2 regions of the Marinobacter sp. KMM 10035 genome follow, and region 1 is predicted to be linked to the other one. Evidence: predicted binding sites of a transcription regulator. Region 1 holds the regulator's gene; the other holds the start of a gene.
The links. The regulator LexA, encoded in region 1, represses DNA repair genes until DNA is damaged. The targets are predictions, from matches to a motif close to CTGTNTNNNNANACAG.
Positions count from the first base shown of each region.

Region 2: a site for LexA is predicted at 3,786-3,801, ahead of recA (recombinase RecA). Genes of this name have one in related genera too.

Region 1 covers NZ_JBBVMG010000001.1:1,894,502-1,910,203, forward strand. The annotation lists gene AADB16_RS08500 (translocation/assembly module TamB domain-containing protein) at 1-1,524, shown strand, start outside; gene AADB16_RS08505 (gamma-glutamyl-gamma-aminobutyrate hydrolase family protein) at 1,521-2,288, opposite strand; gene AADB16_RS08510 (amidoligase family protein) at 2,281-3,282, opposite strand; gene lexA (transcriptional repressor LexA) at 3,512-4,120, shown strand; gene AADB16_RS08520 (cell division inhibitor SulA) at 4,164-4,655, shown strand; gene AADB16_RS08525 (hypothetical protein) at 4,664-4,924, opposite strand; gene AADB16_RS08530 (DUF6586 family protein) at 4,975-5,475, opposite strand; gene AADB16_RS08535 (DUF1329 domain-containing protein) at 5,654-7,012, shown strand; gene AADB16_RS08540 (SOS cell division inhibitor) at 7,103-7,456, shown strand; gene AADB16_RS08545 (sigma-54 dependent transcriptional regulator) at 7,528-8,979, shown strand; gene AADB16_RS08550 (sensor histidine kinase) at 9,332-10,594, shown strand; gene AADB16_RS08555 (sigma-54-dependent transcriptional regulator) at 10,607-12,076, shown strand; gene fliE (flagellar hook-basal body complex protein FliE) at 12,417-12,785, shown strand; gene fliF (flagellar basal-body MS-ring/collar protein FliF) at 12,801-14,501, shown strand; gene fliG (flagellar motor switch protein FliG) at 14,494-15,537, shown strand; gene AADB16_RS08575 (flagellar assembly protein FliH) at 15,537-15,702, shown strand, end outside.
Region 2 covers NZ_JBBVMG010000002.1:688,702-704,403, reverse strand. The annotation lists gene fdxA (ferredoxin FdxA) at 61-384, opposite strand; gene mutS (DNA mismatch repair protein MutS) at 533-3,151, opposite strand; gene AADB16_RS15135 (nicotinamide-nucleotide amidohydrolase family protein) at 3,234-3,734, shown strand; gene recA (recombinase RecA) at 3,899-4,942, shown strand; gene AADB16_RS15125 (flavodoxin family protein) at 4,963-5,433, shown strand; gene AADB16_RS15120 (PilZ domain-containing protein) at 5,442-5,816, opposite strand; gene AADB16_RS15115 (Lon protease family protein) at 6,066-8,474, shown strand; gene fixJ (response regulator FixJ) at 8,514-9,140, shown strand; gene AADB16_RS15105 (response regulator) at 9,187-10,767, shown strand; gene AADB16_RS15100 (MaoC family dehydratase) at 10,764-11,639, opposite strand; gene AADB16_RS15095 (AraC family transcriptional regulator) at 11,950-12,981, shown strand; tRNA gene AADB16_RS15090 (tRNA-Asp) at 13,123-13,199, shown strand; gene AADB16_RS15085 (LysR substrate-binding domain-containing protein) at 13,293-14,168, opposite strand; gene AADB16_RS15080 (S-(hydroxymethyl)glutathione dehydrogenase/class III alcohol dehydrogenase) at 14,365-15,492, shown strand; gene fghA (S-formylglutathione hydrolase) at 15,546-15,702, shown strand, end outside.

The DNA.
Region 1 (15,702 bases):
GCGGCCTTGGCGCCGCTTATGCCAGAGTCCTTGCGCTGGCATTCCAGTATCAATGGCGAAATTGCCTTCACCTCTGCCGATGCAGGTCCGGATGGCCGGATAGTGCTTGATGCGGGCGAAGGCCGCTTCGAAATGCTGCTGGATGGCGATTGGGAGACCTTGAGTTACACAACCCTGAGGACAGAGCTGGAACTGAAGCCCGAACAGGCAGATCTGGCCGTGCGGCTGTCGGGGCCTGAACTTGGCAATCTTTCGGTTGATATGAGCCTGGACCCTATGGCCGCAGACCGGCCAGTTGAAGGTAGCTTCAAGCTGGAAGGGCTCGATATTGCTCTGGCCGGCTTGTTTACCGGGCTAGAGGAAATTGCTGGCGAGGTTAACGGCGAGGGTACAATTTCCGGGCCACTGATGAAACCGGCAGTGAAAGGTGAGATTGCATTGACCAATGGGCGGGTGGTAGATCCACGTTTACCGCTGCCTATGGAAGAAGTGATCGTTAGCGTTGAGCTCAACGGCTATTCCGCTGATATTCGTGGTCGAATTCATAGTAATGCCCGCAGCGAAGCCGTTATCGAGGGGGAAGTCGACTGGCAGGGGGCTCCCGGGGGCCAGATTCGCATTACCGGAGAGCGGTTACCCTTTAGCCTGGAACCCTACGCGCACGTCGAAGTGGCGCCAGATCTCACCATTGCCTTCCGTGAAAGCACGCTGAGCGTGGAAGGCCGGATTGAGGTGCCCCGAGGAAGTATCGAGATTAAAGGTCTGCCTGCTCAGGCGGTGTCCGTATCTGAAGACGAAGTGATTGTGGGCGTGGAGCAGGAGGAGCCTCTTATCCGCTCACTGGATATGGATGTCACGGTGGTGGTCGGTGATGATCAGGTGACCTTTAAGGCATTCGGCGTGACCGGTGATCTGGAAGGTTCGTTGCGAATCCATAACGACATGGACACAAGAGGCACACTGCAGTTGGTCAACGGCCAATACGAGGCCTATGGGCAGGAGCTTGAGCTGCGTCGGGCGCGATTACTGTTTGTTGGTAATCTGGTTCAGCCGTACCTGGATATTGAAGCGATCCGGCAGGTGGATACCGTTGTAGCAGGGATTCGATTAAGTGGGCCGGTTCAATCGCCCACAACGGAAGTGTTTTCCAGCCCTTCCATGCCGCAATCAGATGCTCTGTCTTATGTGATTCTTGGCCGCGCCCCCGGTGGCCAAAGCGATGATGGCCAAATGAGTCGTGCTGCCATTTCCCTTGGCCTGAACCAGGTAAACCGGGTGACAGGCCAGATTGGAGAAGAGTTCGGCATACGCCAGCTAACCCTGGAAGCCGAGGGCAGTGGCGATCAAACATCGGTGGTGGCCAGTGGTTACCTGACCGACGAACTCAGTGTTCGTTACGGGGTCGGAATTTTTGAGCCGATCAGTACAGTGGCGTTGCGTTATGATCTGGGCAAATACTTCTATCTGGAAGCCGCTAGCGGGCTGGCTGCATCTCTGGATATTTTCTATACCCGGGATTTCTAGCATCCATCAGTGTTGGTGGTTTCGCTTGGTGACGATTCGGTGGCTGTGCCACTCGACAAACGGGCCAGCTTGAATGACATGGCGGCCTCCAGAAATTGACCGAAGATGCGCCTGTGCCCACCGTGGTAAAGCAGGTATTCCGGGTGCCATTGAAGCCCCATAAGCCATTGCCCCCGGGAGCTTTCAATGGCCTGAACAAACAGGTCGTTATCCACTGCGGTGACCTTCAGGTTTTTACCAAGCTGCTTTATTGCCTGGCTGTGGATGCGGTTGGCACCTATTACGGGCGCTCTCATAACCTGCCCCAGCAGGCTTGTTGCTACAAGTCGCACGGTTTGCATTGGTAGCAACAAAGGACGGTGCCTGGTGTTTACCCTCAGGGGCGTTACGTTCTGGCACAGTGAGCCGCCGTGGAATATGTTGATGAACTGCGCACCCCTGCATATGCCCAATACAGGGATTCCTATCGACTCCGCTTGCTCCAGCAGCAGCTGATCTGTGCTATCTCGTGCTTTGTCGTACTTGGCGCTCACCTGAGGTTGCTGGCCATAACGTTCAGGGTGAACGTGAGTTCCGCCGGAAAGCACCAGGCCGTCAAGCAGGGACACATCCACTCTTGCGCCTGGGCGAATGTAGTAAGTGTGCGCACCCTTCAAGCGAAGCGCCAGGCTAATCAAGCGTTGGGCAACACGCTTCCGGGCCGGGCCACTGATACCTATCGTTAGCCCTGGCAGGCTGTCGTCTGGATCGATGTGTTTAGACATAGCCCTTGCTTTCGAGCCAGTTTGCAGAAGTTTCCTGCCAGCTTGTAGTCAGATTGCGTAAGCTGATTTTACGGCTGTCCCTGAACAGGGTGCGCAGTTCTTTCAAATCCTCAGCATGATTCGCCAGTTGTTCGACTACGACCCAATCATTCCAGACAGTAGAAAAATGCCATTCAGGATTGTCGATGTCACAGTCCGGAAGTCTGTAGTGCAGGGTGGGCCTGCTTTTAATACGGGGGTCTTCGACGTATTCGTCGAGCAGCGATTTGTCGAGATGCGCGAACAGGGGCAACAGATCCAGCGCCCGGTTTCGTGTGGGGTTGGATTCGAGATAATCCACCATCATCTGCCGCTGATCTGGCACATAGTCGTCCTCAATCAACAGGTCAGTGTACTTGCTGCTCCATGGCTCAATATATGGCGTAAATTTTCTGCTGATGTCCAGCTGATGGCGCGCCTTTAGCCATTCATATAACACTGCAAACGCCTGATAGTAGCGCACGAGTGTTGTCGGCTTGAGATCCGGCAATTCAGGGTTGAGCTGTAAGCCGAATGCAAAATAGATCGCGTTTCTGCTACCCAGTGCACCCGCCTCCCTGAGCTCGTCGACCAGAGTCTCAATCTGGCACAAGTCTGAAAACTCCATGGGCGGGCTGACAATCTCCAGCGGCACAATCAGTTCAGCCGCTGCGTCTATAACCTCCATTGCTTGCCCGCCAAGTTCCCGAATGGGTTGGGGTAAGCGGTCGTCTGCGAGGTCCAGATCCTTGATTGGGTCTGAGTCCAACTCGATAATAAAATGACCAAAGGGTGTTTCAAGCGTGCTTACATAGCGGGACTCCGGTTTTGATTTACCGCCCAACAATTCGCCAGCCAGATCTACGAGCTCCTGATACCCCAAACCGGACAATTCAATCTCCACACCCACCCGGCGCTCTTTCCCGTCGGCTGTTTTGGCAATGTCTGGCATGTTTAACGTGATGATTCGATTCATGGTTCTCTCTAAAGGCGGAGTGTGAGGTTTTTAACTTTATCACACTACCAAAGCCTTACCAGTCAGGGGGCTTCAAGAAAATGAAGTGCTTGGCTTTACACTGGATAAAACACTGTATATAGTGATTTAACTGTATAAAAAAACAGGATGGTTGAATCACTGTATACGCCATCTCTTATAAGACCCGGCTTGTATAAGCCCTGCATGCAGCAAGCGGAGCAGCGAAACAATGAAGCTGACAGCAAGACAGACTCAGGTACTGGAAATTATTCGTCGATCTGTAGACGAAACCGGCTATCCACCTACACGTGCAGAAATTGCGACAGAGATGGGGTTCCGTTCGGCGAACGCTGCGGAAGAGCACTTGCGAGCACTGGCGCGTAAGGGTGCCATCGAAATGGTTCCAGGTGCCAGCAGGGGAATCCGCTTGCCTGAAGTTGCTGAAGATCCAGGCCTGCCGGTAATTGGCCAGGTAGCTGCGGGCAGTCCTATTCTGGCGCAGGAGCACGTTGAAGAGCATTGCACACTGAAGCCGGAATTCTTCTCGCCGTCCGCTGACTATCTGCTTCGAGTCAGAGGTATGAGCATGAAGGATATCGGGATTCTTGATGGTGACCTGCTTGCTGTACACAGTACTCAGGATGTTCATAACGGCCAGGTGGTCGTGGCCCGGGTGGGTGATGAAGTGACTGTGAAACGTTTTAAAAAAGAAGGTTCGAAAGTCTATCTGATCGCCGAAAACGAAGAGTTTTCGCCGATAGAAATCGACCTGAAAGAGCAGGAATTGTTTATTGAAGGGCTGGGTGTGGGTGTTATCCGGCGTTCCGATCTGCACTGATCGGGCGGGCATAACCACAGACGCATTGAAAGGCGGGTAATTTATGGAACAGTTAAGTTTTAATCAGAATATTGCGTGGCAGCAGAGCGTTATGCCAGGCCTGATATCGGAATACGCAGCCCCGAAACAGCGCACGGTTATTCGGGCTCGGCACAAGCCCGATGTGGAAAGCACCAAGCCGGCTGGCAATGTGACGGAAATCATTCTCCCGGAAGGGCAGGTAGAGAACTTCCAGTTGCTATTGCCAATGCTGACTCAGCTGAACCAGGAGAAACGCTGGCTGGCGTGGATAGACCCGCCCCAGGCGCTGGTGAGTAAGTGGCAGAAGATGCACGGCATTGTGACCGGTGAACTGCTGGTTCTACGCTCCACCGCTGAACACCCGGCTCGCCAACTTGCTGAAATAGCTCTCAGCGCGGGTACCTGCCACGCAGTAGTTATGTGGACAGGAAAGCTGGGTAAAACAGCGTTTGCCTCCTTGCAGGAAGCAGCTGCTAAAGGTAACAGCCACGGGGTTGTTCTCAGGCAGCGTTGAGCCTGGTCTTAATGAAGGGTGTATGCGGGCTGGGTGTCTGAAATGTCCAGCTCGTCATCCTCCCAGTCGATGTCGTGAGAGACAGTTCCGGCGGCTTCTATTCCAGCTGCAATCATGGCTTTGGCCACAGACATATCCCGATCTCCCATCATTTCACGGGCTTCATCTGAAAACGAAATTTTGACCAATGGCGCGTTGTCGTCATCGATGCGCCGCAGGGCGTAATCGCCGTTGTTCAGTTGTACAATTTCAAAAAACGATGGTGACATTTCAATAACCTTTTAATGTTGAGAACCTGAGGCTGTGTGCTCGGTAGGGGTTACCACTCGCCGTGCTGCGCTTCCAGATTGTCGGTAAACTGTTTCATGGCTTTCAGCGTTCTTCTGAGAGCTTGGGCTGAGCGGTCTGGCCCAAGCTCTGTTGAGACGGCAATAATGTTTTCTGAACTCACCGTCTTCCGTGTCGCGGGCGGGCTGTTCTGAGCAGTTTCGAGTTGCTCAATGTGGCTCCACCAGCTTCCGCTGTCCCGCTCGAGGGCGGTAAGCAACTCAATTTCTGAGGCCTCATCGCCAATAAGGCTGGCGAGTTCTGCGAGAGACAAGGGTCCGTTTGGGCGCTTCTGGTAAAACTTGGCAATCATTACCAGCAATAACCGCTTTGCCCTCAGTAGTAGCTCGATAGAGCCTTGTGTTGCTGCTTCCTGTTGCAATTTTTGCGGTGGCGCCGAACTTCCTGTAATCGCAGTTTGGGCCGCGACATCAAGTAACGTGCTGGCAAGAAACAATTTTTGTGAAACCAGCGAATACCATTGAGAAGCCATCGAGCGCTCACCTTAATTAATCAGCCATTCTACCATTTTGGTTTGCAGATTTCTTTATCCCCCTTCAGACTTGCGCCCAGGTGACAATAAAACACAATTAATGACTTGAAACGGGCGTTTGAATTTGGCAAAAAGCATGCTTCGTCTTGGGTTATTGGGTTGTCTGGAGGGGTAAGGAATGCGGAGCCGATTAGTCGCATGTATGGCAGTTTTTTTGGTCGGGTACACCGGCCAGGCGCTGTCAGCAGTAACGGTAGCTGAAGCAGAACGGCTAAAACAGGATTTGACGCCGGTTGGTGCTGAGCGGGCAGGCAATGCCTCTGGCAGCATTCCCGAGTGGACAGGCGGGCTGCGTGAGGCGCCAGGAAACTGGCGTAAGGGGCAGGTTGAGATAGACCCTTTCTCTGCAGACGATACGTTGTTCGTAATCACTGCGAACAACATGCATCTCTACAAAGACAAGCTCTCTGATGGCTCGCTCAAAATGTTGAGCCAATACGGCCCGAACTTCTTTATGCCGGTTTATCAGACTCGTCGCACCGCCGCATTTCCTGAGCATGTGTACGATAAGTTCTATGAGAATGCTCTGACTGCAGAAGTACTGGATAATGGTAACGGCGTACGCAACACCATTATGACAAGCCCGTTTCCAATCCCGAAAAGCGGGCTTGAGGTGATGTGGAACCACATTCTTCGTTACCGTGGCGAGGAAGTTTCCTTCCGGAGTGCCTCTGCGACGCCGCAGGTAGATGGCTCCTTCAACCCAGTGGTTAACCACTACGACTACTACTTCCCTTACAGCAAGGAAGGCACTGAGCTTGCAGATATAGATAACAAGATCTTCTATCTCAAGACCGATACGATTTCACCATCCACTCTGGCTGGAACAATCACGCTGGTGCATGAAACACTGGATCAGGTGCGATCCCCTCGGTTGGCTTGGCGTTACGACGCTGGATCACGGCGCCTGAGGCGCTCACCGAACCTTGCGTATGAGACAGACTTGCCTAACTCTTCGTCGCTGCGTTCGGTCGACCAGAAAGATATGTATAACGGTGCGCCAAACCAGTATGACTGGGAGCTGAAGGGCAAGCGTGAATTGTTTGTTCCTTACAATGCCTACAAGCTGCATGATGAGTCGGTTAAGCCGGGTGATGTCATCCGCCCGGGGCATATCAATCAAGAACTGGCCCGCTACGAGCTTCACCGAGTCTGGGTTGTCGAAGCAACTCGTCGCACCGGCATCAAACACATCTACGACCGTCGTGTTTTCTATGTGGACGAAGACAGTTGGCAAATCCTGATGTCGGAAGAGTATGACGAGGCTGGTAACTTGTGGCGTGTTTCCGAAGCTCACAACATCAGCTATTACCAGGTACCAGTATTCTGGACTACCATGGAGATGACGTACGACCTCAAGGCGAAACGCTACTATATTGATGGTTTGAACAATAACTATCCTGCTTATAATTTCGAGCCCGGGTTCCGTGGCAGCGAGTTTACGGCTTCCTCAGCGAGGCGGGACGCTCGCCGCTGATTATGGTGTAAATGGTTAAGTCGCTAGCGTTTGCCGGTGGCTTGTCCCGGGTCGTCCGTATTCTATCCCTTGCTTCCAGGAGAACACGCTGTGGCCGACCCTCAAACTCCCCCTTCAACCGCACTCCAGGCATACCTGGATAGCTTCGATCAACTTATGGCAGACCTCGGTCGCGCGCTCGCCGAGCAGGACTGGGATGCCTTGGTTCGGCTCAATGAGCAGGTTAAGCCTACAATAGAGCCACTTATGACTTCGCTCGAAGCCGGGCAGGCGGATCCGGAACTGGTTCGGACAAGGCTTGAAGAGTTGCGCCAGTTTATGGACGCAGCAGGCGAGGGCGCTACCCGAGCCAAGGCCGAAGCGGAACAGGCCTTGAAGGGCGTGAATCGAAACCGCAGTGCCGCCAAGGCTTATCAGAACGTTTCAACAACTCAGCCTAAATAGCGTCATAAAATTGACTCTTCTGTGTTTACAGTCTTAAATACCGCACATATCCCCCAAAGAGATGTTTGTGAATGTCCAAAAATAACAAGGTGTTGGTGCTGAGTGAGGACGAGTCGAGGCGCCGGGATCTGGCGACTATTCTGGAGTTCATCGGCGAGGAGCAAGTTTTAGCAGGCGACGAAGCACTGGCGCTCCTCGAATCCGGCGATGCAGGAAGCTTGGCGGACATCTCGGTTGCTGTGGTAAATGGGGAAGACCCGAACATCGTCCGCACCATTGAACAAGTGTGCAAAGCGGTTCAGGGCGTCCCTTTCCTGATGGTTGGCGACCCAGTACTCAAAGGCCTTCCGGAAGCAGATGCCGCACGCATCATTGCTCGTATGGAATGGCCGCTAAACTACACCAAGTTTGTTGATTCGTTGTACCGCGCTCAAATATACAGCGATCAGTTCCGCCGCTCCAAGGAACGTGGTGAGCAGCGAGGCCTGCAGCTGTTTCGCAGTCTGGTTGGTACCAGCCGCAAGGTGCAGCAAGTGCGCCAGCTGATGGAGCAAGTGGCCGATAAGGATGTGAGTGTCCTGATTACCGGGCCGTCTGGCACCGGCAAAGAGGTTGTTGCCAGAAACCTTCATTACCATTCCTCCCGTCGTGACAAGCCGTTTGTGCCCGTAAACTGCGGCGCCATTCCCGCGGAGTTGCTGGAAAGCGAATTGTTCGGCCATGAAAAGGGTGCATTTACCGGCGCTATTACAGCACGGGTCGGGCGTTTCGAGATGGCAGAAGGCGGCACTCTGTTTCTGGATGAAATCGGCGATATGCCCCTGAACATGCAGGTAAAAATACTCCGCGTTTTGCAGGAACGTACGTTTGAGCGGGTTGGCAGTAACCGGACGATTTCTGCGGATGTTCGTGTTATTGCGGCCACTCACAAACACCTTGAAGATATGATTGAATCCGGTGAGTTCCGGGAAGATCTTTACTATCGCCTGAATGTCTTTCCCATTGAAGTGCCGTCACTGCGGGATCGCGTGGAAGATATTCCACTGCTGATTAATGAATTGATTTCTCGCATGGAGAAAGAGAAGCGCGGCTCTTTGCGAATGAATTCGGCGGCCATCATGAGTTTGTGCCGGCACGACTGGCCGGGCAACGTGCGGGAGCTTGCGAACCTGGTGGAGCGGCTGGCGATTATGCACCCGTATTCGGTAATCGGGGTGCAGGAGTTGCCGAAGAAGTTCCGGTATGTGGACGATTTTGATGAGAATCGGCCAATTGAGGATTCGGGGATGCCTTCTGGTATTCCTGGTCTGGTTGGGTTGGATGCCCCGGCTTTGTTGCCGGTGAATGGTATTGATCTCAAGGATTATTTGTCGAATCTTGAGCGGCAGTTGATTCAGCAGGCTTTGGATGAAGCGGGCGGAGTGGTTGCTCGGGCGGCGGAGAAGCTTAGGGTTCGGCGGACTACGTTGGTTGAGAAGGTTCGGAAGTATGGGCTTCGGGAGGAGGAATCTGAGGAGTCCTGAGGTGGCTGGCTTTGGTGGTGGCGCGGTCGCGAGGTAGCCCTTTTCAAAAAAGTGTCGCAAAACTCGCTTCGCTCAGACACGCGACATTTTTTGAAAAGGGCTACCCCACACCCGCGCATTAACTGTCGAGTTGCCTTCTTTTTTCTTGTGACAATAAGACGTCAAAGGTTTTCGGCCTTTGGCGTTTTCTCGTTTCTGGGCGACGTAAACCCGTCGCTTGCCTTTCTTTGGGTAATTCTACTCATTGATTTATATAGTAAAAGTCTAGTTGGCACGATGCTCGCTTTGTAACCTGCAAACGAATCATCCTAAGGGTGTGGCCCGGTGTAACGGGTTAATCGGGAGTCAGGTTATGAGTCAGGCACAGTTTGTCATTCAGTCGGTGGAGCATGAGGCCCAGGCCAATGCGGCGGCGGATGCTAACGATAAGGTTAGGGCGTTGTTTCCGCAGCAGGATGATGAGGCGGTGGATTCTGCGTTGGAGATGTTTAACCAGATGTCGCGGCAGATTACCGATTCTTATCGCACGCTGGAGTCGCGGGTTAACCAGTTGTCTGGCGAATTGAGCCAGGAGTCTCTGCAGCGTCAGCAGGAGCTGGAGGAGAAAGAGCAGTTGGCTGATCGGCTTTCTACTCTTTTGAAAGCTCTGCCTGCGGGTGTGGTGGTTCTGGATAGCCAGGGTGTGGTGTCTCAGAGTAATCCGGCGGCGGCTGAGTTGTTGGGTGAGCCTTTGGAAGGTGAGCGCTGGGTGGATGTGATTCGCCGTTGTTTCTCGCCACGCCGTGATGATGGTCACGAGGTGTCTTTGAAAGATGGGCGCCGGGTGAGCATTGAAATCCGTACCATGGAAAACCAGCCAGGGCAGCTGATTCTGCTGACCGATCAAACAGAAACCCGTCATCTGCAATCACAGCTTGCTCACGCACAGCGGCTTTCCGCCATGGGCAAGATGGTTGCGTCGCTTGCTCACCAGATTCGTACCCCTTTGTCTGCAGCTATTCTCTACGGCGGTCACTTAACCCAGGATGATCTGGATGAGGAAATGCGCCAGCGTTGTGCTTCCCGCTTGATGTCACGGCTTACCCACCTGGAGCAGCAGGTGCGAGATATGTTGATTTTTGCCCGAGGCGAGACTCGTTTGGCGGAGGAGCTTTCTGCCGCAACACTGGTTTCAGCTCTGGAATCGGCACTGGAAGGCATTAAGCCCGCATCCGGTTCGGATGTAATGCTAAGGAATGAAGTGCCAGCGGATTGTCGGCTGATGTGTAACCGGGATGCATTGGTCGGCGCCTGTACCAATCTGGTGAATAACAGCCTTGAGGCTGGTGCAACCGCCGTTGCGGTCCAGATTACGTTGGAAACGGGCGAGTTACTGGTCCGTGTAATGGATAACGGCCCGGGCTTTGCCAAAGCAGAAGCTGGCAGGCTTGCGGAAGCTTTTTACACAACGAAATCTCACGGCACCGGGCTTGGCTTGGCGGTTGTGCAGGCCGTTGTTAAGGCGCACCAAGGGCAGTTTTCTATTGATTCGCCAGAGCAGGGCGGCGCTATTGCAACTCTGCGCTTGCCGCTTTTGAGCAATATTTCCCGTAACCCTTCTCGTAAGACCGTTTAATCGGAGGCAACCATGGCCAAGGCCCAGATACTGATTGTTGAAGATGACCGCGACCTGCGGGAGGCGCTGGTAACCACTCTGGAACTGGCAAAGTTCCGCGTGCGTGAAGCTTCCAATGCCCATGAGGCGCTGGCTCGACTGGCAGAGGCACCAGTCGATATGGTGGTCAGCGATGTAAATATGCCGGGCCTTTCCGGTCATGAACTGTTGGGAGAGGTGCAGCGACTGTACCCGGGCTTGCCGATGATGCTGATCACAGCCTACGGACAGATCAGCCATGCGGTTTCTGCCATGCAATCCGGTGCAGTGGATTATTTGGTCAAGCCCTTTGAGCCAAAGGTATTGGTTGATGCCGTCACCAAGGTGGTCGGCGGCAGTCGCTCGAAGTCTGGCGATGAGCCAGTAGCTGAAGACCCGGCCAGTAAGCGCATATTTCAACTGGCAGCCAAGGTGGCTGGCAGTGATTCTACGGTGATGATTTCCGGCGAGAGCGGTACTGGTAAAGAAGTGCTGGCCAGGTACATCCATCAGCAGTCGCCCCGGGCGGAACAGCCGTTTGTGGCCATTAACTGCGCGGCTATTCCCGAGAACATGCTTGAAGCGATTCTGTTCGGCCATGAAAAAGGTGCCTTTACCGGTGCGATTGCATCAGCCCCAGGTAAATTCGAACAAGCTAATGGCGGAACGATTTTGCTGGATGAAGTGTCAGAGATGGACCCGGCACTACAATCCAAATTGCTTCGTGTTCTGCAAGAGCGGGAAGTGGAGCGGGTAGGTGGGCGCAAAACCATCTCGTTGGATGTTCGTGTGATTGCGACCACCAACCGGGATCTGGCAGATTTCGTGCGGGAAGGCCGGTTTCGGGAAGATCTTTATTACCGGTTGAGCGTATTTCCCATGCATTGGCAGCCATTGAGGGAGCGCCCTCTGGATATCCTGCCCATGGCAACTTATTTGCTTAAGAAGCACTGCCGCAAGATGAAACTTACCGGCATCAGCTTTGCTGCCGATGCCCGCAACGCGCTGGCTCAGCATAGTTGGCCCGGGAACGTGCGGGAGCTCGATAATGCCATCCAGCGTTCTCTGGTTCTGCATCAGGGTAACGTGATTCATGCGGGCGACCTGTGCCTCGATATGGGTACTAGCGGACGCTTTGATGGCCATGCAGTTGCACCAACATCTCCTGCCCCGGTTGCAGTGGGTATTGAAGAGCCGTTTTTGCCACACGAGGGGCTGCCAGCGCCTGCGACGGGGTATCAAGAGTCCGTCGACTCAGCCCCGTCAGCCGTTGAAGCCGGGTCACTGGGAGATGATCTGCGCCAGCAGGAGTTTCGTATCATTATCCAGACCCTCAGGAGTGAGCGCGGCCGCCGTAACAGGGCGGCGGAGCAGCTGGGCATCAGCCCCAGAACACTGAGATACAAGTTGGCTCAGATGCGCGAGGCCGGAATAGATCTGGATGCTGAGCTGGCTATGGCGTAAACCCGAATTACCGTAGTACCCCTTCATTCGGCACCCTCTGGGTGCCTTTTTTATGGCTGCGTGCCGTGCGCTGTTCAATTTCACACCAGTTCCTTGCAGGCCCCATTCCATGGTGTTGTAGGTGACATGTCCTTGCTGTGCTAACAATCTTATCCACAGGTATTGTGGGTAATTAAATCCTGTCAAAACTCTGTCGTTATGTAACCTTTGTCTTTGTTGTGTACCCTTAACTTGTTGTAAATGAAGCGTTATGTAATTCTGGCCTGACCATTGCTTAGTCTTAATCAATACAGATAGATCAGCAAGCCAGCCCCTACAGGGGTGGTGTCAGGAGAAAGTTATGGTTCAGCGTGCCGACATCAACAGTGTTCTTTCGGATATACGCGCACTGCGTTCGCAAATGAATCAGAACCAGCGTGTTGACCAGGATTTGTCAGTGCGTGGCCGTATCGACGGGCCGCGCCAGGTTGATCAAACCCAGGAAACAGCCAGCTTTGGCAACATGCTGAGCAAGGCCGTTAACAATGTGAACGAGGTTCAGCAGGATGCCAACGCATTGCGTACGGCCTACGATACGGGTGACCCCACTGTGGATATTACCCGCGTGATGATTGCAGCCCAGAAATCTACTGTGTCTTTTGAAGCCTTAACCCAGGTACGTAACCGGGTGGTGAGGGCTTACGAAGACATAATGAATATGCCGATCTGATAACGGAGCACAGACATGGCCAGCGTTCCCGCAGAAACAATTCCGAATATGCCAGCCACTCAAGGTGGCGGTGGCTCCGAAAGCAACAGTGATTTGTTTCTGGGCTTTAACCGCCTGAACCTGCTGCGACAGGTTGGCCTGATGGTGGGGCTTGCTGCCAGTGTTGCCTTGGGCCTCGCAGTTGTACTATGGGCGCAGGAGCCGAATTATCAGCCCGTGGTGGGGGACTTGTCTGCATACAACCCGCAAGACGTAACCACCATTCTCGACAGCAATGGCATCGATTATAAAATGGATACGCGCACCGGTGCTCTGTTGGTGCCTTCCGATCAGGTATACACGGCTCGGCTTAAATTGGCTGCCGAGGGTGTTACAGATCAAAAAACCATGGGTTACGAACTGCTCGACAAGGATCGTGGCCTGGGTACCTCCCAGTTCATGGAAACTGTCAGCTACCGCCGTGGCCTTGAGGGCGAGTTGGCGCGCACCATTAGCAGTATGCGTGGCGTGCGCGCTGCCCGGGTTCACCTGGCTATTCCGGAGCGTTCCGTATTTGTGCGGGACGCCCGCGATCCCACCGCATCGGTTTTCCTGGAAGTGTTTGCAGGACGTCGCCCGGAACAGGAACAGATTGCAGCGATTGTGAATCTGGTTGCCGGCAGTATTCCAATGATGAACAAAGACCATGTCACGGTTGTTGATCAGAACGGGAACCTGCTGACTGGTAAAACCACTCGCGGCGATGGCGAGCGCATGCAGGATCAATACGAATACACCTCGCGCCTGGAAGAGCGGCTGACGCGCCGCGTTGCCTCTCTAATCGCGCCTATTGTTGGCGAAGGCCGGTACCGGGCCGAAGTGTCTGCAGACCTGGATTTCTCTTCAGTTGAGCAGGCCGAGGAGCTGTTCAACCCGGAGCAACAAGCGGTGCGCAGCGAACGTGATCTCACAGAGCAACGTGTCGCCGGTTTTAACGGCGGCGTGCCGGGGGCTCTGTCCAATCAGCCTCCTGCTAACGCGACAGTGCCTGAGCAGGTTAATGCGCAAGCCGGCGATGTAGAGGGCGGCGTGCCAGTACCACCGCCAGTGAACGTGCGTAAGGAGTCTACGCGCAACTATGAGATGGATCGCACGGTTAGCTATACCCGACAGGAGCTCGGGCGCGTAAGGCGCGTAACGGTTGCACTGGCTGTAGACGACATGAAAGTGGTCAATCCGGACACCGGCGCGGTAACCTATGAAGCATGGCCCGAGCAGGAGTTGCAGCGACTGAGCATGTTGGTGCGGGATGCTGTAGGCTATTCTGCAGCACGCGGCGACAGCGTGACCGTAATGAATACAGCGTTTGCCCCGGAAGAAACTTACGAGTTTGAAGCGCCCGGGTTCTGGGAGCAGCCCTGGTTTTGGGATCTCATGAAGCAGGTTTTGGCTGGTCTGGTAATTTTGGTACTGGTGCTAGGCCTGTTGCGACCAACATTGAAGAGCCTGTCCGGTGGTGGCCAGCGTTCCCGGGGTGGGGATTCTGATTTGGATGGGTATGATGATGAAGGTGGCAACGACGCTTTGCGGAAGGCATTGTCCTCGCAGGACGACTTGCTTTTGCCGGGCGCTACAGACAGCTATGATAGACAACTTAATGCTCTTAAAGGCCTGATTGCCGAAGATCCGGCGAGGGTCTCTCAGGTGATGCGCCAGTGGGTGAATGTTGATGACTGATCAATCCGGAGCGCCAGGTGCTGATGCACCGCAAGCGCCTCAGCGGAAAATTCCTCGGGTGGAGCAGGCGGCGATCCTGCTGATGTCTCTGGGTGAGGCAGATGCCGCCGAAGTGCTCAAGCATATGGGGCCCAAAGAGGTCCAGCGGGTAGGTGTTGCCATGGCTCAGATGAAAGATGTGAGCAAGGGCGATGTGACCTATGTGTTGAATCAGTTTGTCGATGCAGTCGGCGGCCAAACCGGGCTGGGTGTGGGCAATGACGATTATATTCGCGCCATGCTGACTCAAGCACTGGGCGACGACAAAGCCGCGAGCCTGATTGATCGTATTCTTATCGGTGGCAATACCACAGGCCTGGACACGCTCAAATGGATGGAGCCGAGAGCTGTCGGCGACATTATCCGTTATGAGCACCCGCAAATTCAGGCCATAGTTATCTCTTACCTTGACCCGGACCAGGCTGCCGAAATTTTGGCAACGCTGGATGAAAAGGTGCGTCTCGACGTAATGATGCGGGTGGCTTCGCTGGAAAGCATTCAGCCCCAAGCCCTGCAAGAACTCAACGATATTCTGGAAAAACAGTTCTCCGGTGGGTCTGCGGCCCAGACCAGTCGCATAGGCGGTATAAAGCGGGCGGCGGACATTATGAACTTTATGGATCGCAGCATTGAAGGCAGTCTGCTGGACTCCATCAAGGATATGGATCCGGACCTCGCAACCACCATAGAAGACCTCATGTTTGTGTTTGATAACCTTAAAGATATTGACGACCGGGGTATTCAGGCGTTGCTGCGAGAGGTGTCCTCTGAAGTGCTGGTTGTTGCCCTGAAAGGTGCTGATGACGCGGTACAGGAAAAAATCTTCAAGAATATGTCCAAGCGAGCAGCCGAGCTGCTACAGGACGATCTGGAAGCGAAAGGCCCGGTGCGGGTGAGCGAAGTGGAATCAGCTCAGAAAGACATTATTAACATTGCCCGTCGTATGGCCGAAGCGGGAGAAATCACGCTGGGCGGCGCGGGTGAAGAAATGATGTGATGAAAGACTCCTCCAAAGATACTGTTAAAGATCTCAGCCGCATTCCCAAGGAGGAACTGACCGCCTATGAGCGGTGGGAGCTCCCGTTGCTGGATGCCCGTGGTAATGAGGTTGCTCGCGTGGAAGAGCGTGACCTGAAGCCTCTGACCGCTGGCGATATCGCTG
Region 2 (15,702 bases), on a different contig from region 1:
CCGATATGGGCTTCCCTTTTTTGGTTCAGGTCTTGGCAATGTTGCCAGGCTTACCTGTAATTATTTTTCCAGATATTGAAGTTTGTCGGGCTTGCCATCCCACTCTGCCGCATCTGGGAGTGGGTCTTTCTTTTCGGTGATGTTGGGCCACTTGCCCGCCAGATCGGCGTTAAGCTCTACAAACTGCTCTTGGTCTTTGGGCAGCTCGTCTTCTGAGAAGATCGCTTCGGCTGGGCACTCGGGTTCACACAAAGCGCAATCAATACACTCGTCCGGGTCGATTACCAGAAAGTTCGGCCCCTCATAGAAGCAGTCTACCGGGCACACTTCTACACAGTCTGTGTATTTGCACTTGATGCAGTTATCGGTAACGATAAACGCCATAATCAGATCCCTGGTCCAGTGGTCAATCTCATCCGGAGCTTGTTGTCATGCTCCGTGGTTATATTTTAATGGGCGATATTGTAGGGAGCAGCCCGCACTGCCGCAAGCGTTTGACCGCTATAACCTTATTACCCAGATCAATTTGTTATCAGCTTTTCAGTAATTTCTTCAGTTCATACAGCCTGTTCATGGCTTCTCTGGGCGATAAATCATCCAAATCAATGCCCTGAAGAGCCTCTTCTACAGCGCTGGGTTCTGCGCTGGCAAACATATCACTCTGATAAACAACCTGTGTGGGCATGGCCGGTTGCCTGCTACGGTCTTCAACAGCCGGGGATGGCAGAGCCGTGGCGGGTACTGCGCTATTCTCAAGTAGCTCTAACTGGGCTTTGGCGTTGAGTATAACGTTCTGAGGTACGCCGGCGAGTTTGGCCACCTGCAGGCCATAGCTCTGGCTGGCTGGGCCCTCGTGTACGTTATGCAAAAACACAATGCTGTCGTCGTGCTCTGTTGCTGTCAGGTGCACGTTTACAGCGAGTTCCAGGTCGTCTGCCAACTGTGTAAGTTCGAAATAGTGAGTGGCAAACAGGGTGTAGCAACGGATTTCTTTTGCCAGATGCTCGGCTGTAGCCCAGGCCAGAGATAAGCCATCGAACGTGCTGGTACCCCGGCCGACTTCGTCCATCAACACAAGGCTGAACTCGGTAGCGTTGTGCAGGATGTTTGCGGTTTCTGTCATTTCCACCATAAAGGTGGAACGCCCGCCGGCAATGTCATCTGAAGAACCCATGCGAGTGAATATGCGATCCACCGGCCCCATCACTGCCCGGTTGGCGGGCACGAAACTCCCCGTGTAGGCCAGTAGTGCAATCAGAGCGGCCTGGCGCATGTAGGTCGATTTACCGCCCATGTTGGGACCGGTAATGACCAGCATTCGGCGTTGGGCATCCATCAGTAAGTTGTTGGGCACAAACGGTTCATCCAGAAGCTGCTCGACGACGGGATGGCGGCCATCCTCGACATCGAACCCCGGAGCGTCGCGAAATTCCGGTGCAACAAAGCGTAAGGTGGTGGCGCGTTCAGCAAAGTTGCTGATGACATCCAGCTCAGCCAAGGCCTGAGCTGCATCCTGTAAAGGTGCGAGCTGCTCAGCAACTGCTTCCAGCACTTCATCATAGAGTGCTTTTTCTCTGGCAAGAGCACGGCTCTTCGCGCTCAAAGCCTTGTCTTCGAATTCTTTTAGCTCGGGTGTAATGAAACGCTCGGCGTTTTTCAGGGTTTGGCGGCGAATGTAATCCACCGGTGCCTGTGCAGACTGGGCCCGGCTGATTTCGATGTAATAGCCGTGCACCCGGTTGTACCCCACTTTCAAGGTGCTTATGCCGGTGCGCTGCCGCTCCCGGGTTTCCACATCCAGCAGGTACTGACCGGCGTTTTCGCTTATGTTTCGCAGTTCGTCCAGCTCTTCGTCAAAACCTTCTCGGATTACGCCACCTTCCCGAATCACTACAGGCGGGTTGTCGATAACCGCGCGCTCCAGCATGTCGGCAAGCTCGGGGTATTCGCCAATGGTGGTGGCCAGCTTGACGATATGATGGGAGTTAACCGGTTTCAGGGTTTCCTGCAGATCGGGCAGTGCCTGAAATGCGTCCCTTAGTCGGGCAAGGTCCCTCGGGCGTGCAGAGCGGAGCGCCACGCGGGCCAAAACACGTTCAATATCGCCCACGGCTTTGAGTAGAGTGTGTACTGGCTCGTAATGAAAGCCTTCTAGCAGGGCCGATACTGCTTGCTGGCGCTGCTTTACTACGTCGATATCCCGCAAGGGACGGTTTAGCCAGCGCCTTAACTCACGGCCGCCCATGGAGGTGGCAGTTTTATCCATCACCCAGGCCAAGGTGTGTTGGTGCCCGCCCATGAGGTTAATATCAATCTCAAGGTTGCGGCGGCTGGTGGCGTCGAGAATCACGGCTTCGTCCCGGCGTTCCCGGGTGAGCTTGCGAATGTGGGGCAGGGCTGTGCGCTGGGTTTCCTTTGCATACTGCAGCAGGCAACCGGCGGCACAAATGGCCAGGCTCAGGTCCTCACAGCCAAACCCGGTCAGGTCGCGAACTTGCAGTTGCTGGGTTAGTACCCGGAATGCAGTGTCTGATTCAAACAGCCAGGGGCCCTGACGCCGAACACCGGTCAGCCCGGCGACGACTTCCTGGTAGGGGAAATCCTCGCTGATAAGAATCTCCGCTGGGCGTAACCGCTGCAACTCTCCCTGCAGGGCTTCCAGAGTGTCCAGTTCTGAAACCACAAAGCGGCCGCTGGAGATGTCCAGTGATGCAAAGCCAAACTGCTCACGGTGGTGATAGATGGCCGCAAGCAGGTTGTCGCGGCGGTCTTCCAGATAGGCGTCGTCGCTGAGCGTGCCGGGGGTGACGATTCTGACCACCTGGCGCTCAACCGGCCCCTTGCTGGTTGCCGGGTCACCTATCTGCTCAACAATGGCAATGGATTGACCAGCACGCACCAGGCGGGCAATGTAACCCTCAGAAGAGTGAAAAGGGATGCCCGCCATAGGAATCGGGTTGCCACCGGATTGTCCCCTTGCAGTGAGGGTAATATCCATAAGCTCTGCAGCTTTTTTTGCATCGTCATAGAACAGTTCGTAAAAATCACCCATGCGATAGAACACTAGCTCATCCGGGTGTTGACCCTTGATCTTCAGGTATTGCTGCATCATGGGTGTGTGCTGGGGTTTGGTGTTCTGAGCTGCTGACATGGACAAGTCCGGATAATCTTACTTTGGATGAAGCCACGGATTGTAAGAAAATTATGCCCGTGATGAAACGAGGGAGCACATTATGCCTGCCAGTGACCACGAACTCGAACATGCTGGGGATCAATTAGCCACAAAGTTGATACAACTTGGCTACGCGGTAGTGACTGCCGAGAGCTGTACCGGTGGTTGGGTTGCCAAGGTGCTGACAGACAAACCAGGCTCATCCGCCTATGTGGTGGGTGGTTTGGTCACCTACAGTAATGAAGCCAAGCAATCGTTGTTAGGCGTTACCGATGCCTCTTTGGGCAATCATGGTGCTGTTAGCGAACCGGTGGTGCGTGAGATGGTTGCAGGCGCACTTGCAGCGACCGGTGCGAATGTTGCGGTTGCCATTAGCGGGGTAGCCGGGCCAGGTGGGGGCAGTGAAGAAAAGCCGGTAGGCACGGTTTGGTTTGCCTGGGGCGCCAGCATTGAGAGCACCGAAGCGGTTGTGCAGCACTTCAAAGGCGATCGCGATCAGGTGCGACGGCAGGCGGTTCTCTTTGCCCTGCAGGGAGTTAGCGGGTTTTTGAAGCAAACCTGAATGCTTTCACAATAACAGGGGTTGGCCTCTCCCTCGGGGTATGTTTTAATACTGTTCAAATATACAGGGAATTCGCTGTTACTACTGTACGAGCTCCCGCTTAACTATACCTCCAGCGACAAGCATGTAATGCCGCTGGCCAAGGCAACAGAGGGTTTGAACTGATGGAAGATAACCGCAAAAAAGCATTGAGCGCAGCGCTGGGTCAGATTGAGCGCCAGTTTGGTAAGGGCGCCGTAATGAAAATGGGCGATCAGCCCCGCGAAGCCATACCTGCGGTTTCTACTGGTTCCCTCGGGTTGGACGTTGCTCTGGGTATAGGCGGACTGCCTTACGGCCGAATTGTTGAGATCTACGGCCCTGAAAGCTCTGGTAAAACAACTCTGACCCTCCAGGTTATTGCCGAAGCTCAGAAAGCCGGTAAAACCTGTGCCTTCATCGATGCTGAGCACGCGCTGGATCCCATCTACGCTGAGAAGTTGGGCGTTAACGTAGACGACCTTCTGGTTTCCCAGCCAGATACCGGTGAGCAGGCTCTTGAAATTGCCGACATGTTAGTACGCTCCAATGCGGTAGACGTCATCATCGTTGACTCTGTGGCGGCGCTGACTCCAAAGGCAGAAATTGAAGGCGAGATGGGCGATAGCCACGTCGGCTTGCAGGCCCGCCTGATGTCACAGGCTCTGCGTAAGCTCACGGGCAATGTGAAGCACGCCAACTGCTTGCTGGTTTTCATTAACCAGATCCGTATGAAGATCGGCGTAATGTTCGGCAGCCCTGAAACCACCACCGGTGGTAATGCGCTTAAATTCTACTCATCAGTACGTTTGGATATTCGTCGCATCGGTGCAGTAAAAGACGGAGATGAAGTTGTGGGTAACGAGACCCGCGTTAAAGTTGTCAAGAACAAGGTTGCACCGCCATTCCGCCAGGCCGAGTTCCAGATTCTTTATGGCAAGGGCATTTATCACATGGCCGAAGTGCTCGATATGGGTGTTAAAGAGGGCTTTGTGGATAAGTCCGGCGCTTGGTATGCCTATAACGGCGATAAGATTGGCCAAGGTAAGGCCAATGCTTGCAAGTTCCTTGAAGAGAATCTGGAAATTGCCAAGGAAATCGAAGCCAAGGTACGTGAAAGCTTGATGCCAAAGCCGGTTGATAAGAAAAGCGCTGCAGAGGCAGAGGCTGCTGTCGACGAACTGCTCTAAAGCAATCATGGGAGTGTGATGTGGATCGTAAAAAGAGACTGCTTATTGTTTCCCATGCGCCCTCTCCGAACACCCTCACCCTGCGCGATGCGGTCGCGCAGGGTGCTCGCCACGAAGATATTGAGAACGTAGAAGTAACCGTGCTGGCGCCCCTGGATGCCGGCCCGGATGATGTTCTTGCCTGCGATGCCATTATCCTTGGCACCACTGAAAACCTTGGCTACATGAGTGGCGCTTTGAAGGATTTTTTCGATCGCAGCTACTATCCCTGCCTGGAGAAAACCCAGGGTCTTCCATTTGCCTTTTACATACGCGCAGGCCACGACGGCACCGGGACGCGGCGCGCTATCGAAAGCATCACCACCGGATTACGCTGGAAGCTTGTTCAGGAGCCGCTGATGTGCCGTGGTGAGTATCAGGATGAGTTCGAAGAGCAGTGCCGGGAGTTAGGGATGTACGTTGCAGCAAGCCTGGATGCCGGGTTGGTCTGAGGAGCGTTCTAGCTGGCGAGGCGGTTGTAAAAACCTTCGATGCGTGACAAGGCGTTGTCCACCGTTCTGGAGTAGCCTTTCTTGTTAAGGTAGTAGCTGAATTGAACGCTTACCCGATAGCCGGCTTGGAAAGGGCGGCACTCGACAACACGAGCGCACACCTTCGATTCACTGATGTACTTCCCCTCAAAATCCATAAACAGCCGTGTGCCAGGCTCCAGTGGGCGCGGGCTTAGCAAAGCCATGCCGTAACGGTTTAGATCGAGGCAGGTCGCCTGGAAAGAAGGCTTATTCTTCTTGAAAAAACCGCGCTGACGAACCTGTACCTTAAGGCACGAAGCAGAATAGCGATCCTTGAGCCGGCGATCTTCGGAATCACTCATCGTAGATTGGCACCCATTGCTTATTATGTTGTTGTTATAGCCGACTATAAGACTAAAGGCTTAGAGTCGGAAGATGAAGTGTAGTGTTCGATGAAAGACGAGGGCAATGAGGAGATTGTGAAGCGTGAGCTGCGTCACAAAACGTCCCGCCTTTGAGAGTTTGTCACAATTCTTGTCCCCAGGCGCGACAGACTGGTCCACAGAACCTACAATGACCGGCCAATGAGTCAACCGTTACAGGACCCAACCTTGAAGTCACTGTCTCTGCATCAGCTTTACAAAGCCTGTGTTCTGAAAGATCTACCGTTCAAGTCGACCAGACAACTGGAGCCGCTCGCGGAAATTGTGGGCCAGAACCGGGCTCAGGAAGCTGTGCGGTTTGCGCTTGCTATGCCACATGGTGGTTACAACGTGTATGCCGTAGGGCGGAATGGCTTGGGCAAGCGCACGATGATGTTGCGCTACCTTGAACACCACCTGGATACCGAGCAGCAAAGTCACGACTGGTGCTATGTCGCAGATTTTGAAGAGCCGCGCATTCCTAAGCTGTTGCAATTGCCTGCGGGCAAAGGTGTGGTGCTCAAGCAGGACATGGAGAAACTCATGAGCCGGCTGGTGAAGGTCATTCCGCAGACCTTCGATAGCGACAGCTTTCTGGAACGGTCAGAGCAGCTTAAAGAAGAGTATGGAAAAAAGCAGGAAGACGAACTTGAGAAAGTTGCAGCTCAGGCGCGCCGCAAGAAAGTCAGCCTGACCATCACGACGCCAGGCGGGTATCGCTTGGTCGCAATGAAAGGTGATAAACCGCATACCGCAGAGACCTTCAAGGCGCTGACAGATGCACAGCGCGACAAGTTCGAAGATTCGATCAACAAACTCGAGAAAAAGCTCCGACAGGCACTCCGGAAATTGGCGGACTGGGAACAGGAGTACGCAGATGAGCAGCAGGCCCTGAATAAGGAAACGCTTGAAGGCATCTCTGGCCACCAAATTGACGCATTGATTGAGAGTTACAAGAACCTTCCGGATGTGGTGGCTTACTTCGAGGCAGTACGCAAAGACCTGGTTGAAAATCTTGAGATTTTTCTCGACGACAACGAAGAGCAGGCAGCCATTGCCTATGCGTCGCTGGACAAAAAGATGCCCCGGCGCTATCTCGTTAACGTGGTGGTGCATCAGAAGACCAATGAGGTGCCGATGGTGGTGGAAGATAACCCCACCTACCACAACCTCTTCGGATACGTTGAGAATGTTACCTACAAGGGCACTGTGTTTACTGATTTCTCACTGATTCGGGCAGGCAGTCTGCACCGCGCCAATGGTGGTTATCTGTTGATGGACGCCATAAAGGTGCTCGAGCAGCCCTTCGTATGGGATGGAATCAAACGGGCGTTGCGTTCGAAGTGCATCCAGATCAACTCCCTTGAAAGAGAGCTGACACTCTCAGGCACTATCTCCATTGAGCCTGAAGCTGTGCCGCTGGATGTGAAACTTGTGCTGTTCGGGGATCGTGAAACCTGGATGCTGCTGCAGGATTACGATCCCGAGTTTGCAGAATTGTTCCGGGTGACTGCGGACTTCGAGAACGAAATGTATCGCTCCGAAGACAGCCAGGTTATGTATGCGAAGTTTATTGCCAGCGTTGTCAAAGAAAAAAACCTGTTACATTGCACCAATAAGGCCGTGGCGCGGGTCATCGAACACAGTGCCCGTATGGCAGAACATCAAGACAGGCTTTCATTGCATGCCGCCAATATTGCCAACCTGCTCCGGGAATCGGATTTTTGGGCTCGGCAGGCGAATGCCAAGATGATCCAGGATGTTCACGTGGAAAGAGCGCTTGAGAGTGCTAAATACCGCAGTAGCCGTATCCGTGACCAACTCTACGACTCAATCCGTGACGGCTCCACTTTTGTTTCAACTCAAGGCTCGGTCGTGGGCCAGGTCAACGCGCTGTCTGTGCTCTCCACTGGCGGGTTCGAGTTTGGGTTATCCAACCGCGTAACGGCCACCTGCTATTATGGAGATGGCGGGATTATGGACATCGAGCGGGATGTGAAATTGGGTGGCAACATTCACTCCAAAGGTGTGATGATTTTGAGTTCATGGTTAGCCTCGCACTTTGCGGTGATGGACCCTATGCACCTGTCCGCCAGCCTGACGTTTGAGCAGAACTACGGCGAGGTAGATGGTGACAGTGCTTCGCTGGCCGAACTCTGTGCTCTTATATCCTCGCTTTCCGGTGTTGGGGTGCGACAAGATCTGGCCATTACAGGTTCCGTAAATCAGTTTGGCGAGGTGCAGCCGATTGGTGGTGTGAATGAAAAAGTGGAAGGTTTCTTCGCTACCTGTCAGCTCAAGGGCGGGCTTACTGGCACGCAGGGTGCCATTGTTCCTGCCAACAACGTCCAGAACTTAATGTTGGACAGTGAAGTGGTTCAGGCTGTCCGTGAAAATCAGTTTTCGGTTTACTCTGTTTCAAGTGTTGAGGAAGCGGTGACCCTACTGCTGGGCAAGCCAGCCGGTAAGGCAGACAGCAAAGGCAACTATCCGAAACAGAGTGTTTTTGGCATTATCCAGCAACGGCTTGAGAAAATGCGTGAGCACGAGCGCCAGGAACACGCCCGGGACGATCAGAAAGATCCGTCGATTCATTGACCGATCGCCATAACAAAACAGACAGGAGATAGCACACCCATGACTGATATTCAGCAGACTGTATACGTGGTAGAGGACGACGAAGCCGTTCGTGACTCGCTGGAGCTGTTACTGAAAACTGATGGCAAATTGGTTAAACCTTATGAGAATGCTGCCGTATTTCTCAAGGATTATTCCGAAAAAATGGCTGGCTGCATCGTACTGGATATCCGTATGCCGGGCATGGACGGCATGGAATTGCAGAAAAAGTTGAACGAGAAACACTCAATTCTTCCAATTATTTTTGTGACCGGGCACGGTGACGTCCCTATGGCAGTTGACGCCATGAAAGAAGGCGCCGTGGACTTTATCCAGAAACCTTACCGCGAAGAAGCGTTGCTTGAGAAAATCGAAGCGGCGTTGGAGCAGGATCTGGAGCAGCGCAAAACGTTGGGTGAGAAGCAGGAAATCATTCGTCGGGTTAAAAGCCTGACCCCCCGTGAACACGAGATCATGGATCGAATGATAGAAGGCCAGGCGAACAAGGTGATCGCTATTGAACTGGAAATCAGCCAGCGCACGGTGGAGATTCACCGCTCCCGAGTGATGCACAAGATGGGTACCCATTCACTGGCACACCTTGTCCGCATGGTGCTGTCCGTAAAGAACCTTATCGACGCGAGGTAATCTCACCGGCATGATGCGGTTATATTTTTGACCGGCCTTTTATTATATGACTGAAGTTGTCAGCGAAAATTCAGAGGTGACGGTTCTGCTCGTGGATGACAATCCACAGAACCTGAAAGTTCTCTACGAGACACTGAAAGATAAAGGCTATCGGCTGCTGATCGCCAATGAAGGCGAAAAAGCATTGGATCTTGCCCACCGCCATCAGCCCGAAGTTGTCCTGCTCGACATCATGATGCCCGAAATGGACGGTTATGAGGTATGCGAACGTCTCAAAGCCGATCCTGAAACGGCCGATTGCGCCGTTGTATTCCTTTCAGCTCTGGATGACCTGCAAGCGAAAGTAAAAGGCTTCGCGCTTGGCGGGGCCGACTATATCTCCAAGCCTTTTCAGTCCCTTGAAGTGATCGCCAGGGTTAAAACCCATGCCCGTGTTATTCGGCTTGAGCGTGAGCTGCAGGCGCGGAATCGGGAGCTTCAAAGCGATCAGGCTCGTATCCTCAATTCCATCAGTGAAGGCATTTACGGGCTTGATGAGATGGGCTTAATCGAGTTCGCCAACCCTGCCGCAGGCATTATTATGCGGTGCCCTGTTGAGGATCTGATCGGCCGCAATTTTTTTGAGACCCACTTCAGTACAGCAGCCCAGTGCCCCAGTGGGCTCCCGGTTCATGCGACCTGCAGCCAAGGTGTTGCAGAAAACCAGCGCGACATCAGAATGCTGCGCGCAGATGGCACCGGCTTTCCGGCCGAATATCGCTCCACACCGAAACTTGAGGATGACGAATTACACGGTGCTGTGGTTGTGTTCCGCGATATAACCGTTGAGCTTGATGGTGAACAGGCGCTGGAAGAGGCGCGAGAGCTTGTGCAGGAGCAGCGTGACCAGTTGGCGCATATATCCCGTTTGACCACCATGGGAGAGATGGCCGCAGGTGTTGCCCATGAAGTGAATCAGCCACTGACGGCGATTGCCAATTACGCCCGGGTTTCCAAGCGGATGATGTCCGTTGAAAACCCGAATTTGAGCCTGTTACAAGAAACCCTTGATAAAATCGAGGCGCAATCGCACCGTGCCAGCGAGATTATCCGAAGGATCCGGCGATTTGTAAAAAAACCAGCGACCGGCAAGGAAGTGCTTGCTGTTTCTGCACTGCTGGAAGACACCCGGGAGTTCGCCGAAGTGGATGCGCGCAACAACGACGGGGCCATTGAGCTGCTTGTGCCCGAAGGGCTGCCAGAGGTGTTGGCTGACCCGATTCAGGTTCAGCAGGTTGCTCTGAACCTGATTCGAAACGCGCTTGAAGCAACTCGCAGCAAAGAAGCTGCGCTGCCTGTTGAGGTAAGCGCGCGCCTCACGGATAAAGGTTTTGTTCGCATTGACGTTAGGGACTATGGTGAAGGGCTTGCAGAAGATGCTGAAGAAAAGCTGTTTCTGCCGTTCTATACCACCAAAGAAGAGGGCATGGGGATTGGCTTGCCCACTTGCCGCTCCCTGATACAAGCTCAGGGAGGGGAAATAGGCTTTGAGCGCCCTGAAGGTGGTGGGGCACGATTCTTCTTTACACTTCCCGTCGCAGCATCACCCTCCTTGGGTGACGATGAGAGCCCCTCTGAGGCAGTTTAGAGCCATTCTATGCGACCACTGAGGTGGGGTGCATCGCCTCGGGCATTCAGCAGTTGATAGTCCCAAGCGGCTTTTCCTTCCCGCCAGTTCAGTTGTGCTGTTCCGGGTAAAAATACCGGTTTCTTGAACTGGCAGCTCACCTTAACTGGCCCCGAGCGCCATCCGTTCTGTTGCCCCATAATTGCCAGAGCCTGTGCTTTGCTCCACATGCCGTGGGCGATAGCGCGGGGAAAGCCGAAAGCCTTGGCGCTCAGGGCGTGCATATGAATCGGGTTGCTGTCGCCGGAGACTTTGGCGTATTGGCGCCCGATGGACTCCGCTACATTGATATCGACCATATTTGGGTAATGCTCGAGCGCTGGGGGAGCAGTCTTTTCTGAAGACTTGGAGTTTGGATCGGGTTGGCGGAAGAGCATAGTGCTATCACCCACCCATACGACCGCGCCCGCGGAGCGAGCGGTGGTGTTTACGTCAAACTCGATTCCCCGGCTGGTGCGTTCCTGCCCGCCCAGTTTAACCTCCAGTTCCAGAACCTCTCCTCTTCCAATTGCTCTGTGCTGGGTAATGCTGTTGCGCAGGTGCACCAGCCCAAGCAGTGGCAATGGAAAGGCTTTTTCAGTCAGCAGCTTCAGGTGGAGTGGGAACGCAAGAATGTGGGGCCAGGTAATGGGTATGTGGTTGCCGGGGTTGAATCCGCATACACGCTCATATTGATCCAAATCATCGCTGGAAGTCTTTGCGTACAGAAGCTTGGCAGAAAGTTCCGGGAGCTTAATGTCGCCTTCAGAACTGACTTTTTTCGGTAATACTGCCTTGCCAAACAGCGGGAGCAGCTTCGGTGGGGTGTCTCTGTATACAAGTGTGTCTGACATAAATAGTTCTCTCTAGAGGCAACGCGATGATAGCTATGGCGCGAAAGATTGGTAAAAGTAGTTAGATGCAGGTACCTGATATGCATGGATTCTGTTACAACTGTGCGTCTGTGGCCTGATATGCTCTAATAAAAGACGATAGTCTAAGTAAGCGACTGAGCAAGTCGGGCAGTTTCAGGACTGATGCCGGTAGTGATTTCAGGCCAGCCATCAGTCTGGCAAACCCGTCCGGATGACGCATTGACTTGGGGTGTTCTGGCAGGTGTCTGCCGGGCCAAAGTAGTATCCAATAGATACAAAGCGGGATTATATGCAGGAACTACGTGACGCGGGCGTGATGCTGCGCCTTATCTACGAGGCAATGAAAAAGAAGGGTCTTGATACCGATCTTATTTTCAGCCGACTTGGCGTGAATGCGGAGTATGTGTACACCGAACAGCTTCGCACGCCCCATAGTGCCCAGATGTTTTTCTGGCAGGCGGTAGAAGATGTATCCGGTGATCCCGATATCGGGCTCCACCTTGGGCAGCTTTTGCCAGTTTATAAAGGCCAGGTTCTCGAGTATCTGTTTTTGAGTAGCCCTACGTTTGGTGAAGGGTTACGCCGCGCACAGAACTACCAGCGCCTGTTAAGTGATGCCGCCAATACAGATTTCTTCATTGAAGGTGAGGAAGCCTGCATGGTACTGGATGCGGCCTCTGATGAAGTCCGACGCCTGCGACATTTTAACGAGTGCTTTGTGCAGGGCCTGCTTACCTTTTTCCGATCCATCACGGATAACGAGTTCCGTCCGTCGCGGGTCGAGTTTGAACATGAACGTGAAGAAGGGCGCGAGTACGTTGCGGAATTGCTGGGTTGCGACGTGGTGTTTGGTGCTCAGGAAAACCGCCTGTACTTTCCCATAAGCTTGCTTGCTCACGCGTCGCCCCATGCCGAGCCGGAACTCCTGGATTTGCATGAGCGCTTTGCCAGTGAGCAGGTGGCTCGGCTGGAGAAAAAGGATATTGTTGGGCAGGTGGAGCGCATCATTGCTGAATTACTCGATAGCGGTGAAGTAACACTGGATTCGGTAGCTACCCGGTTGGACATCAAGCCTCGCACGCTGCGTACTCGGCTTACTGAGGCAGAAACCAGCTTTAACCAGGTGCTGGCTGATTTCCGATACCGCCTGGCCCGGCAGCTGTTGGCAACCACAGATGAGTCGATTGATGAGATCGTCTACCTCACCGGGTTTTCCGAGCCGAGTACCTTTTACCGTGCGTTCAAACGCTGGTCTGGCATGACGCCCATAGAGTATCGGAAAACCGCCCAGGGTAAAGATGCGATGGTTGATGCCATGTAATAGGCGGGGTTTATAGATTTTTTCAGAAAAGGCGTTGACTTAATCATGCACCTCTTTATAATGCGCTCTCGTTGTCACCGAGCAATCTTTTAGAGATTGCAGCGCTTTGAAAGTATTTGAAAAGCAATCGGTTATAACTGTGGAGCGGTAGTTCAGTTGGTTAGAATACCGGCCTGTCACGCCGGGGGTCGCGGGTTCGAGTCCCGTCCGCTCCGCCACTATTTAAGAAATCCGTTAGCTGCATCGCAGTTAACGGCTTTTTTCGTTTCAGACTCCCTATTATTTCCTTGCGCCCACCGATGTGATGGCAGTCACTTCGCCTGCAGTGATTCACTCAAGTAGTCCAACAGCATCCGAACCTTCGGTGATAAATGGCGGTTGTGTGGGTAAATGGCCCAGATACCATCATCAGCCTCCTGGTAGGGCCCTAAAAGGCTGATCAGCTTTCCGGACGCCAGAGAAGGTTGAACATAGTAATCCGGCAGCTGCACAATGCCGATGCCTTTCAGAGCTGCGTCCAGTAAGGCCCACCCGCTATCACACATGATGTTGCCTTTGATCCGGATGTTTTGCGGTTTACCCATTACCTGAAAACGCCAGTAATCCAGATTTCCCTGAAGGCAGTTGTGCTTATCCAGTTCTGACAGGGAATGTGGAGTTCCGAAGGCCGACAGATAAGCGGGTGAGGCGCACACATGCAGGGTTCTTGAGGATAAGCGTTTTGCCATCATGCTGGAGTCTTCGAGCTTACCCAGTCGTATTGCCAGGTCATAACCGCCGGCCACCAAATCCAGTTTTTGGTTGGTCAGGTTGAGCTGTACTTGCAGTTCCGGGTAGCGCAGCACGAAATTGTTCACCAGCGGGGCGATATTCTTTTCGCCAAAGGTCACAGGGGCTGTCAGTCTTAACTGACCTTTGGGCACCATCTGCAAGTTGGTCATGGTGCGTTCCGCCTCTTCGAGGCCATCGAGCACTTGCCGGCATTGCTGATAGTAGATCTGCCCGGCTTCGGTCACCGAAACCCTGCGGGTGGTGCGGTAAAACAGCTTGGTTGATAGGCGGGCTTCCAGGGCACTGACTTGCCGGCTAACTTGAGCGGTTGAAATGCCCAGCGACTTCGCTGCTGCAGTAAAGCTCTCTTCCTCCGCCACTGCCACAAACTCACTTACCCCTTCCCAAATATGCATGGTCTGCTTCCCGTGCTGTCGTGTGAGCTCCTCTGGAAAGAGCTGGTGTTTTTGGAATTTGGCCGTCCTGATTGTTACTCACTGGTAAAGGTGAGTTTATATAATATGGGATTATCAACCAGGACGATAGACTATAGTATGTTCTTCATGGTGGCAGAAACCTCTGCCAGAGCTGGAACATAGATCGGAGAGCCACATGACTAAAACAATCAAATCCAAAGCCGCTATCGCCTGGGGCCCGAAACAGCCACTGTCTATCGAAGAAGTGGATGTTATGCCGCCGCAGGCAGGTGAAGTGCGAATCCGTGTTATTGCCAGCGGTGTCTGCCATACCGATGCGTTTACTCTCTCGGGTGAAGACCCCGAAGGCATCTTCCCGACCATTCTGGGTCACGAAGGTGGCGGTATTGTCGAGTCTATCGGTGAAGGCGTAACCAGCGTTCAGGTGGGGGATCACGTAATCCCGCTTTACACCCCTGAGTGCGGTGAGTGCAAATTCTGTACTTCTGGCAAAACCAACTTGTGCCAGAAGATCCGTGAAACTCAGGGTAAGGGCCTGATGCCAGATGGCACCACCCGTTTCTCCCTGAACGGCGAGCCAATCTACCACTACATGGGTTGCTCAACCTTTTCTGAATACACTGTACTGCCTGAGATTGCGCTGGCAAAGGTCAACAAAGAAGCACCGCTTGAAGAAGTCTGCTTGCTCGGTTGCGGTGTGACCACTGGCATGGGTGCGGTGATGAATACCGCTAAAGTAGAAGAGGGTGCCACCGTGGCTATCTTCGGTATGGGCGGCATTGGTCTGTCGGCTGTTATCGGCGCCACCATGGCGAAAGCCAGTCGCATCATTGCTATCGATATTAACGAGAGCAAGTTTGAGCTGGCCCGTCAGCTCGGCGCGACCGACTGCATTAACCCGAAGGATTATGACAAGCCGATTCAGGAAGTCATTGTTGAGCTGACTGATGGCGGTGTCGACTATTCCTTCGAGTGTATTGGTAATGTGGATGTGATGCGCTCGGCTCTTGAGTGCTGTCACAAAGGTTGGGGCGAATCAGTGGTCATCGGTGTTGCCGGTGCCGGCCAGGAAATCTCAACCCGCCCATTCCAGCTGGTCACCGGCCGGGTTTGGAGAGGGTCTGCCTTTGGTGGCGTGAAAGGGCGTTCAGAATTGCCGGGTATTGTTGAGCAGTACATGAACGGTGAGTTCAAGCTTAGCGACTTTATTACTCACACCATGGGTCTGGAGAAGATCAATGAGGCCTTCGATTTGATGCACGAAGGCAAGAGTATTCGTACCGTTATTCACTTTGACAAATAACGAGGAGGGTCGCCTGGGCCTGGCACAGGCGACCATTTATCAGGGAGATTGTAATGAATATTGAAAATCTTAGTCGAAACAAAAGTTTCGGTGGCTGGCACAAGCAGTACAGTCACCATTCAGAAACGCTGAATTGCGATATGCGTTTCGCTATTTATTTACCACCGCAGGCAGCCAACGGTAACAAGGTGCCAGCCCTGTACTGGTTGT